DNA from 2 places in the Pseudomonas sp. FW305-70 genome. Region 1 is predicted to be linked to the other one. Evidence: predicted binding sites of a transcription regulator. Region 1 holds the regulator's gene; the other holds the start of a gene.
The links. Region 1 encodes sigma-54, which starts transcription at its own class of promoters, with help from an activator protein. Its sites were predicted from a motif close to ANTGGCATNNANNTTGCTNT; they were not measured.

Region 1 (4,992 bases):
AGCATCATCATGGCCATGATGCTTTTGCCATCGACTGTGGATTCAGGTGTGCGTCCTACCCTGATCGTACAGTCCTTGAACTGGCCGGCGACTCCGACGAATTTTGCAGACGCTCGGGCATGCAGACCCAACTTGTTGATGATTTCGATTTCCAGAGCAGGCATCGCGATGTGAATCCTTTAGCTGAGGTCGCGGTGGCGAACCTGGACGTTCTTCAGGGATTTTTGCAGCGCCTGCCCCAGGCGCTCGGTCAGGTAGACGGAGCGGTGATGTCCGCCAGTGCAGCCAATGGCAATGGTGACGTAGGCGCGGTTGCTGGCGGCAAAACGAGGCAGCCACTTTAGCAGGTATGTGGAAATGTCCTGGAACATCTCTTCGACATCCGGTTGTGCCGCCAGGTAGTCGGCAACCGGTTGATCGAGTCCGGACTGCTCGCGCAATTCCGGTTTCCAGTAAGGGTTGGGCAGGCAACGCACATCGAACACCAGGTCGGCGTCCACCGGCATGCCACGCTTGAACCCGAAGGACTCCACCAGGAACGCAGTACCGGGTTCTGGCTGGTTCAACAGGCGCAGCTTGATGGTGTCGCGCAGTTGATAGAGGTTCAGGCTGGTGGTGTTGATCTTGAGATCGGCGAGGTCGGCAATCGGCCCGAGCAGGACGCTCTCGACGTTGATGGCTTCGGCCAGCGAGCGGTTGGCGTTGGTCAGGGGGTGACGCCGGCGGGTTTCCGAGAAGCGCTTGAGCAGGGTTTCTTCGTCGGCATCCAGGTACAGGACATCGCACTGGATGTGGCGGCTGCGGACTTCTTCGAGCAGTTCGGGGAAGCGTGACAGGTGGCTGGGCAGGTTGCGGGCGTCAATGGAAACGGCCACCAGCGGCTGCATCAGCTCGGTATGAATCAACGCTCGTTCGGCCAGTTCCGGCAGCAGGCCGGCAGGCAGATTGTCGATGCAGTAGTAGCCGTTGTCCTCAAGAACATTGAGGGCGGTGCTTTTACCCGAGCCGGAACGGCCACTGACGATGATCAAGCGCATGATTACTGACCGTTTTGCTCGTCCAGGACAACCTGATACAGGGCTTCGTTGCTTGCGGCATTACGCAGTTTTTCGCGAACGTCCTTGCGGTCAAGCATGCTGGCGATCTGTCGCAGCAGCTCAAGGTGCGCATCGGTAGCGGCTTGCGGGACCAGCAGAACGAACAGCAGGTCAACCGGCGCGCCGTCGATGGCGTCGAAATCGATTGGGGCGTCCAGGTGCATCAATGCACTGATGGGCGATACACACCCCTTGAGACGGCAGTGTGGAATAGCGATGCCGTTGCCAAAACCGGTGGAGCCGAGTTTTTCACGGGCAATCAGCGCCTCGAAGACATCTTGCATCTCCAGATCCGGCACTTCTTTGTGGATAAGGTTGGCAATTTGTTCGAGGGCTTTCTTTTTACTGCCGCCCGGCACGTTCACCAGGGAACGGCCGGGGGTCAGGATACTTTCAAGTCGGATCATGGGTTGGGAGTGTTAACGACCGGTTGCGCCCTGAAGGAGGCTCTGGGTCTTTTCCTTATGCTTTTTGAGTTGTTTATCCAGCTTGTCGGTGAGTGCATCGATCGCAGCGTACATATCGGTATGTTCCGCATTGGCGACCACTTCATTCCCGGGAATATGCAGCGTGGCTTCGATTTTCTGCTTCAGCTTCTCGACGGTCATCGTGACCTGCACGTTAGTGATCTTGTCGAAATGTCGCTCCAATCGTTCGAGTTTTTCGCCGATGTAGGTGCGAAGAGGTTCGGTCACTTCCAGTTGGTGTCCACTGATGTTGACTTGCATACAGCTTCTCCTTCGTTGCCAGTGCATAAAGCGGTAGATCAGATGATCTACCACTGGAACGCTGTGGCGTGGCTCTACATCAACCGCTTGCGTTCGCTCGAAGGCGCGATCCCGAGGGATTCGCGGTACTTGGCGACGGTGCGGCGAGCCACCTGAATGCCTTGTGCCTCCAGTAAACCAGCGATCTTGCTGTCACTCAACGGCTTTTTCTGATTTTCCGCGGCAACCAGCTTTTTGATGATCGCCCGGATCGCCGTGGACGAGCATTCGCCGCCTTCGGAGGTGCTTACGTGACTGGAAAAAAAGTATTTCAGTTCATAAATGCCCCGGGGGGTGTGCATGAACTTCTGGGTCGTTACCCGTGAAATCGTCGACTCATGCATGCCGACCGCTTCGGCGATGTCATGCAGGACCAGCGGCTTCATGGCTTCGTCGCCATATTCAAGGAACCCGCGCTGATGCTCCACGATCTGGGTGGCAACCTTCATCAGGGTTTCATTGCGGCTCTGCAGGCTCTTGATGAACCAGCGGGCCTCCTGCAACTGATTGCGCATGAACGTGTTGTCGGCGCTGGTATCGGCACGGCGCACAAAACCGGCGTACTGGGCGTTGACCCGCAGCCGTGGCACCGACTCCTGATTCAGCTCTACCAGCCAGCGCTCGTTGTCCTTGCGTACGATGACGTCAGGAACGACGTACTCGGCTTCGGTGGACTCGATTTGCGAGCCCGGGCGCGGGTTGAGGCTCTGGACCAGCTCTATGACCTGGCGCAGCTCATCTTCCTTGAGCTTCATGCGACGCATCAGCTGGCTGTAGTCGCGGCTGCCCAGCAGGTCGATGTAATCGGTGACAAGGCGCTTGGCTTCGGCCAGCCAAGGGGTCTTGGCGGGCAACTGGCGCAATTGCAGCAGCAGGCATTCGCCCAGATTGCGTGCGCCGATGCCGGCCGGCTCGAATTGCTGGATGCGGTGCAGGACGGCTTCGATTTCGTCCAGTTCGATGTCCAGTTCCGGATCGAAGGCTTCGAGGATTTCCTCGAGGGTTTCGTCCAGGTAGCCCTGATTGTTGATGCAGTCGATCAGGGTCACGGCGATCAGGCGATCGGTGTCGGACATCGGAGCCAGGTTCAGCTGCCACAGCAAGTGGCTTTGCAGGCTTTCACCGGCCGAGGTGCGGGTGGTGAAGTCCCACTCGTCATCGTCATTGCTGGGCAGGCTGCTGGCGCTGGTCTGGTAAACGTCTTCCCACGCGGTGTCGACGGGGAGTTCATTGGGGATGCGCTCGTTCCAGTCACCCTCATCGAGGTTGTCAACCGTCGGGGCGCTTTCCTGGTAGGAGGGTTCCTGGATATCGGTGTTGGGCTTTTGTTCGGCGTTGTCGGCCAAGGGGTCGGAATTGTCGAAGTCGTCGCCTTCTTCCTGGCGTTCGAGCATCGGATTGGACTCCAGGGCCTCCTGGATTTCCTGTTGCAGGTCCAGGGTCGACAATTGGAGCAGGCGGATGGCCTGTTGCAGCTGAGGTGTCATCGTCAGCTGCTGGCCCATTCTCAAGACTAGCGATGGTTTCATGGCAGGGGCTTAACACCTTATTCGCCGGCGCACATGCGCCATCCACTACAGGGCGCCGGGGCGCCAAACATAAGCAAATTATATGCCTGAAACTGAAGGATTTGCCTAGAGCGCTGTAACAATAAAAAACTATAAATTTGTGTTGCGGTGCTGCCCATGTTGGGGGCTGAACGCGCAGGTTCGCATCGGGCACCGAAGAATCGCGAGACCGGTGCCCGGGCGCCTGCCTGGGCACAGCTCAGCGTTTACAGGCGGAACTCATGGCCCAGGTACACTTCCTTCACCAGGTCGTTGGCCAGGATAGTCTCTGCGTCACCTTCGGCAATCAGTTGGCCGTCATTGACGATATAGGCGGTTTCACAGATATCCAGGGTTTCACGAACGTTGTGGTCCGTGATCAGCACGCCAATGCCTTTGGCCTTGAGGTGGTAAATGATCTGTTTGATGTCGCCGACCGAAATCGGGTCCACGCCGGCGAACGGTTCATCGAGGAGGATGAATTTCGGGTTGGTGGCCAGGGCGCGGGCGATTTCCACGCGGCGGCGCTCACCACCGGACAGACTCATGCCGAGGTTGTCGCGGATGTGGCTGATGTGGAACTCCTGCAGCAGGCTTTCCAGCTCCTTGCGACGACCGGCCTTGTCGAGCTCCTTGCGGGTCTCGAGGATGGCCATGATGTTGTCGGCCACCGACAGTTTGCGGAAGATCGATGCTTCTTGCGGCAAATAGCCGATACCGGCTTTTGCACGGCCGTGCATCGGCTGGTGGCTGACGTCCAGGTCATCGATCAGAACGCGGCCCTGGTCGGCTTGCACCAGGCCCACGATCATGTAGAAGCAGGTGGTCTTGCCGGCGCCGTTCGGGCCAAGCAGGCCGACGATCTGACCGCTGTCGATGGACAGGCTGACATCACGCACGACCTGGCGGCTCTTGTAGCTCTTGGCCAGATGCTGAGCTTTCAGAGTTGCCATTACTGGGCCTTATTCTCGTCGGTTTTCTTCTTCGGCTGGATCACCATGTCGATGCGCGGACGCGACTCGGTCACCTTGCTGCCGGTGGCGCGCCCGGCGCTGGCCAGCTTTTTCTCGGTGTCGTAGACGATTTTCTCGCCTTGGGTGACGTTGTTGTCCTTGTCGACAACCTTGGCCTTGTCGATCAACACGACGCGATTTTGCGTGGCGTGATACTGGATCGTCACGCCCCAACCCTGAACAGGCTTGGTATCGCCAGCCGTTTGCAGTTGCTCGAAGTACGCCAGGTTGCCCACCGAGGTCACTACGTCAATGTCGCCAGTCGGGGTGCGGGTGATGGTAACGGTGTTGCCTGTCACCTTCATCGAACCTTGGGTGATGATCACGTCACCCTTATAGGTGGCAATACCTTGCTTGTCGTCCAGTTGGGCGTCGTCGGCTTGAATGCGGATAGGCTGCTCTTGATCGTTCGGCAGAGCCCAGGCACTCACGCTTCCCAGTGCTGCGCCCAGACTGAGCAAAATCGGGAGGGTTTTAACGAGCCTCATACTGTCCTCTTACGTTCGATAGCAGGTGTATCCTGCTTTCTTTCAAATACGCTTTCATTCCCTTGCCAGTCGATACACCG
Region 2 (4,992 bases), on a different contig from region 1:
GATTTCTTCGGTGCAGGCGCGCAGGGAACGCGGTACATCGGCGCGCAGCAACAGCAATTCGGCAACATGCCGGGCGCCAGGGGCGTCGCGGTAGATTTCCGTGTAGGCCTCGAACGATGACAACGCCCGCAACAACGCGCTCCACTGGTAATACGCGTGAGCAGTGCCATCGCTGACCGCTTCGGCCTGGTCGCCGGCCATTTCGTAGCGGGCATCGAGCAGGCGCAAGGTGTTGTCCGCCCGCTCGATGAAGGTCCCCAGACGAATGAAGCGAAACGCATCGTTGCGCATGATGGTGCCGTAGGACGCGCCCCGGAACAGGTGGGAACGCTCCTTGATCCACTCGCAGAAACGGCTCATGCCGTAGCGACTGAGGCCCTGTTCGGCGATGCCGCGAATCTCCAGCCAGGTGGCATTGATGTTTTCCCACATGTCGGCGGTGATGCGCCCACGCACCGCATGGGCGCTGGCCCGTGCGGCACCGAGGCAGCTGTAGATGCTCGCCGGGTTGGCCGCATCCAGGGCGAAGAAATGCAGCAGCCGTTCGGCATGCAGTTCGCCATGGCGTTCCAGGTAATCGTCCAGGGTGCCGGTGATCAACAGTGGCATGGCCAATTCGTGCAAACCGTCGCCACGGCCGTCTTGCGGCATCAACGACAGCGAATAGCTGATGTCGAGCATCCGTGCGAGGTTTTCCGCCCGCTCCAGGTAACGCGACATCCAATACAAATCCGAGGCAGTTCTACTTAACATGGCAGGCTTCCTTTAATCCTCGACCACCCAGGTGTCCTTGGTTCCGCCGCCCTGGGAGGAGTTGACCACCAGGGAGCCTTCGCGCAGGGCGACACGGGTCAAGCCGCCGGGCACCACCCGGGTCTCGCGACCCGACAGGACAAACGGCCGCAAGTCGATGTGGCGTGGCGCGATGCCGTTTTCGACAAAGGTCGGACAGGTCGACAGCGACAGCGTGGGTTGTGCGATATAGGCATGGGGCTTGGCGATGATGCGCGCGCGGAAGGCTTCGATTTCCGCCGCCGTCGCGGCCGGCCCCACCAGCATTCCGTAACCGCCGGAGCCTTGGGTTTCCTTGACCACCAGTTCTGGAAGATTGGCCAGCACATGGGACAGCTCAGACGGATTTCGGCACTGCCAGGTCGGCACGTTCTTCAGGATCGGTTCTTCATCGAGGTAGAAACGGATCATGTCGGTCACGAACGGATACACCGATTTGTCGTCTGCCACCCCCGTGCCGATGGCATTGGCCAACACCACGTTGCCGGAACGGTAGGACGACAGCAGCCCCGGCACACCGAGCATCGATTCCGGGTTGAAGGCCAGCGGATCGAGGAAGGCGTCGTCGAGGCGACGATAGATCACGTCGACCGCTTTCGGCCCGTCGGTGGTGCGCATGAAGACCTTGTCGTCACGCACGAACAGGTCCGCGCCTTCCACCAGTTCCACACCCATTTCCCGCGCCAGAAACGCATGCTCAAAGAACGCGCTGTTGAAGCGACCGGGGGTCAGCACCACCACGCTAGGGTTGTCGATGGGGCTGGAGCTTTTCAGGGTATCGAGCAACAGGTTCGGGTAATGGTCGATGGGCGCGATGCGTTGCGCCGCGAACAGTTCGGGGAACAGGCGCATCATCATCTTGCGGTCTTCGAGCATGTAGCTGACGCCGCTCGGTGTGCGCAGATTGTCTTCGAGCACGTAGTAGGTGCCGTCACCGTCGCGCACCAGGTCGACACCTGAGATGTGCGAGTAGATATCGCGGTGCAGGTCCAGCCCCTGCATCGCCAACTGGTACTGCTCGTTGGCCAGCACCTGCTCGGCCGGAATGATGCCGGCCTTGATGATGCGTTGCTCGTGATACAGGTCGGCGAGGAACATGTTCAACGCCTTGACCCGCTGGATGCACCCGCGCTCGACGACCCGCCATTCACTGGCGGGGATACTGCGGGGGATGGTGTCGAAAGGAATCAGGCGCTCTGTGCCCTGCTCGTCCCCATAGAGCGTGAAGGTAATCCCGGCGCGATGAAACAACAGATCGGCCTCGCGTCGCCGTTGTGCCAGAAGCTCGTCAGGCGTCTCGGCCAGCCAACGGGCAAACTCCCGATAATGCGGGCGGACCTGGCCGCCGGCATCGTACATCTCATCAAAATAGGTGCGGATCATGCCGTACTCCTTGTCACTCGGACGTCCAGACCTTCGCAAGGCCCGTGCCAGCGGCATAAACGCTTTGATATCAATCAGTTGGATAATCAACGCGCAAGTACCGCACCATTCCTGTGCGGCAAATGCTCCAATCTGATCGCCCCCGCTTCATTGCAAGGCGTGGTTATCGCCTATCACCAGCATAGCCAGAGTTGATTTCACTGCCCGGTAACAGGTGCGGATAATCCAGGCATTCGCTGAAAAGCCCACCGAACTTCCCTTTTAGCCGCCTGCTCAGGCGGTTTTTTTTGCCTTCTTGAAACAAGATCAAAAGATCGCAGCCTTCGGCAGCTCCTACAGACCAAAATGAAAACGGCCAACCCGAAGGTCAGCCGTCAATACCGGTTGTCACTGTTCATAAGCCTATGCGAGTCGCCCTCGTACCTCCTGTTTCACACCCCAGCCTTCGATGATGCCGCCCAACGGCTCGACAACCGCTTCGAAACCCTGTTCGAAATCGCCGATGTCGTCGTAGGTGGCATACATGACTTTGCACAACTCCAGCGCCCAGGCGCCATCGTCGCGCACACTGACTTGCGCATCCAGAGATTCACCACGGTGGAAATGACCTGCCGCCCTGCGTGCCCGCTCCTCGTCCGGGAAAATGGCGTAGAACTCGATGGGATGAAACCGCGAAAAGTCAAAACCGCCTTCTTTCATGCGGCGCAACACGCTGCTGCTGATGTCTTCTTGATAGGCTGTGCTCATGAAACGTCCTCCTCAAAACGATGGATAGACTTTCCGTACTCCCTCACCCGCAACCGAACAGCGCGAGCGACGGCAAACGATGTGCCGGCGGGAAACAAGCATGGAGCTGACAAGACCAGACCTTAGCGATTCATTCGCTGATCTCGCTTGCAGAGTAGCCTCAAGATAGAGCCTCTGCCAAGGCCTGGATGTGAATGCGACAGGTGTCGTTCAGATTGCAGTAATGCCGAGGATTTCAATGCTGTTCTGGGACTTGAGCTCTTTGACGCTCGCATCGGCGGTCCGCCCTTCCAGATCGTTCAGATCCAGTTCGGCAGCGACAGGAAGAAGCCGGGACTTGATGAGCTTGGCGGCACGCTCGTTGTCCGGGCACTCATCGCACTCAAAGACCTCGTTAACGGTTTCGCCATGATCATCCACGAAAGTGATTTTCCACTTTGGCATTGATGCCTCCTCGATAAAACCCATGGATGGGCTTACCTTTATCTCGACCTTGTTAGCTGGCTAATTGTTCCGCCTGTTCTGCCGCAATTCAATGTGTGAGCGGGCTTGCTCGCGAATAAGGTGTGTCAGTTGACAGAATTGCTAACTGATACACCGCTTTCGCGAGCAAGCCCGCTCCCACAGGTGTTGCATTTCATCCAATCAGTCGTTGCTTGGCTTGTTCACTGCCTGCAACACGTATTGCGGCAGGGCGAACGCGCCGATGTGGATTTCAGGATTGTAGTAGCGCGTGACGATGCCGCTGCCCGTGAAACGCTGTTGCAGGGTTTCGCGGGACAACTTGCGATAAGCGGCATCGGTCGCGCCCCAGGCGAAGGTCATCGAGCCGCCGATGTAGGTCGGCACAGCGGCCTGGTAGAAGTGCCAGTCCGGGAACAGGCTGCGCAGGCGACCGGCGGTCGTCTTCACTTCTTCGATCTGCATGAACGGCGTGCCGTTCTGGGTCACCAGGATGCCGCCTTCGTTCAGGCAGCGGTGGCAAGCCTGGTAAAAGTTTTCCGAGAACAGCACTTCGCCCGGCCCGATCGGGTCAGTGGAGTCGGAAATGATCACGTCGAACTTTTCAGTGGTGGTGGCGACGAAACGCATGCCGTCGTCGATCACCAGGTTCAGGCGTGGATCGTCGAATGCACCCTTGGAGTGATTCGGCAGGAATTCCTTGCACATGTCGACCACGGTGCCGTCGATCTCGACCATGGTGATGTGCTCGACACTGCGGTGCTTGGCCACTTCACGCAACATGCCGCCGTCGCCGCCGCCGATGATCAGCACGCGCTTGGCGGTGCCGTGGGCGAGGATCGGTACGTGGGTCAGCATTTCGTGATAGATGAATTCGTCGGCTTCGGTGGTCTGGATCACGCCGTCCAGCGCCATCACGCGACCCATGCGCGGGTTCTCGAAGATCACCAGGTGCTGGTGTTCGGTGCGCACTTCGTGCAGCAGTTTTTCCATGCGAAAACGCTGGCCGTAGCCTTCGTAGAGGGTTTCCAGGTAGTCGCTGGTCGGGGTGATGCTCATGGGAAGTGCTCCGATGAATGCGGGTGGCAACGGACGGTTACCCGCCCATGATGGCCATTCGTTTGTCTCGAATGACCGGGAAAGGCGCGCATTCTACGTTGCGGAACATGACAGGTCGAACCTCACTTGTTCGACTTGCCACAATCCTGTGGGACGGGCTTGCTCGCGAAGGCGTAGTGCCAGTCACTATCGATGTTGACTGACTCACCGCTTTCGCGAGCAAGCCCGCTCCCACAGGTTCAGTGCCGCTTGTTCAGGCCCGTACGTTGCCCCGCGGCCCGGCGATAGCCCAAATGATCAGCCCCAGCACCGGTAACAGTGCGATCAACAGTACCCAGAGGACTTTCATCCCGGTCCCGGCACTACTTTTGAATACGTTGATGATGGCCCAGATGTCCAGGACAAAAATGATCAAGGCAACCAGGCTGTTGAACGTGGAACCCATGGTGACGCTCCTGAAGAGTGATTTGCCCTCTTAGGATAGACAGTCGTCGTGAGGGTTCCCTTTGATTTGACAGTATTTGGCTATCAGACGTGAATCGCCACTTT

Region 2: a site for sigma-54 is predicted at 2,208-2,227, ahead of AC3WN7_RS00685 (circularly permuted type 2 ATP-grasp protein). Genes of this name have one in related genera too.

What each region holds. Positions count from the first base shown of each region.
Region 1 covers NZ_JBYSYZ010000064.1:4,032-9,023, forward strand. Annotated here, with positions in the region: gene AC3WN7_RS27385 (HPr family phosphocarrier protein) at 1-164, opposite strand, end outside; gene rapZ (RNase adapter RapZ) at 180-1,037, opposite strand; gene ptsN (PTS IIA-like nitrogen regulatory protein PtsN) at 1,040-1,504, opposite strand; gene hpf (ribosome hibernation-promoting factor, HPF/YfiA family) at 1,517-1,825, opposite strand; gene AC3WN7_RS27405 (RNA polymerase factor sigma-54) at 1,900-3,393, opposite strand; gene lptB (LPS export ABC transporter ATP-binding protein) at 3,639-4,364, opposite strand; gene lptA (lipopolysaccharide transport periplasmic protein LptA) at 4,364-4,912, opposite strand; gene lptC (LPS export ABC transporter periplasmic protein LptC) at 4,899-4,992, opposite strand, start outside.
Region 2 covers NZ_JBYSYZ010000001.1:149,014-154,005, forward strand. Annotated here, with positions in the region: gene AC3WN7_RS00680 (alpha-E domain-containing protein) at 1-753, opposite strand, end outside; gene AC3WN7_RS00685 (circularly permuted type 2 ATP-grasp protein) at 766-2,175, opposite strand; gene AC3WN7_RS00690 (ribonuclease E inhibitor RraB) at 2,578-2,922, opposite strand; gene AC3WN7_RS00695 (hypothetical protein) at 3,133-3,366, opposite strand; gene speE (polyamine aminopropyltransferase) at 3,568-4,443, opposite strand; gene AC3WN7_RS00705 (PLD nuclease N-terminal domain-containing protein) at 4,697-4,888, opposite strand; gene AC3WN7_RS00710 (hypothetical protein) at 4,972-4,992, opposite strand, start outside.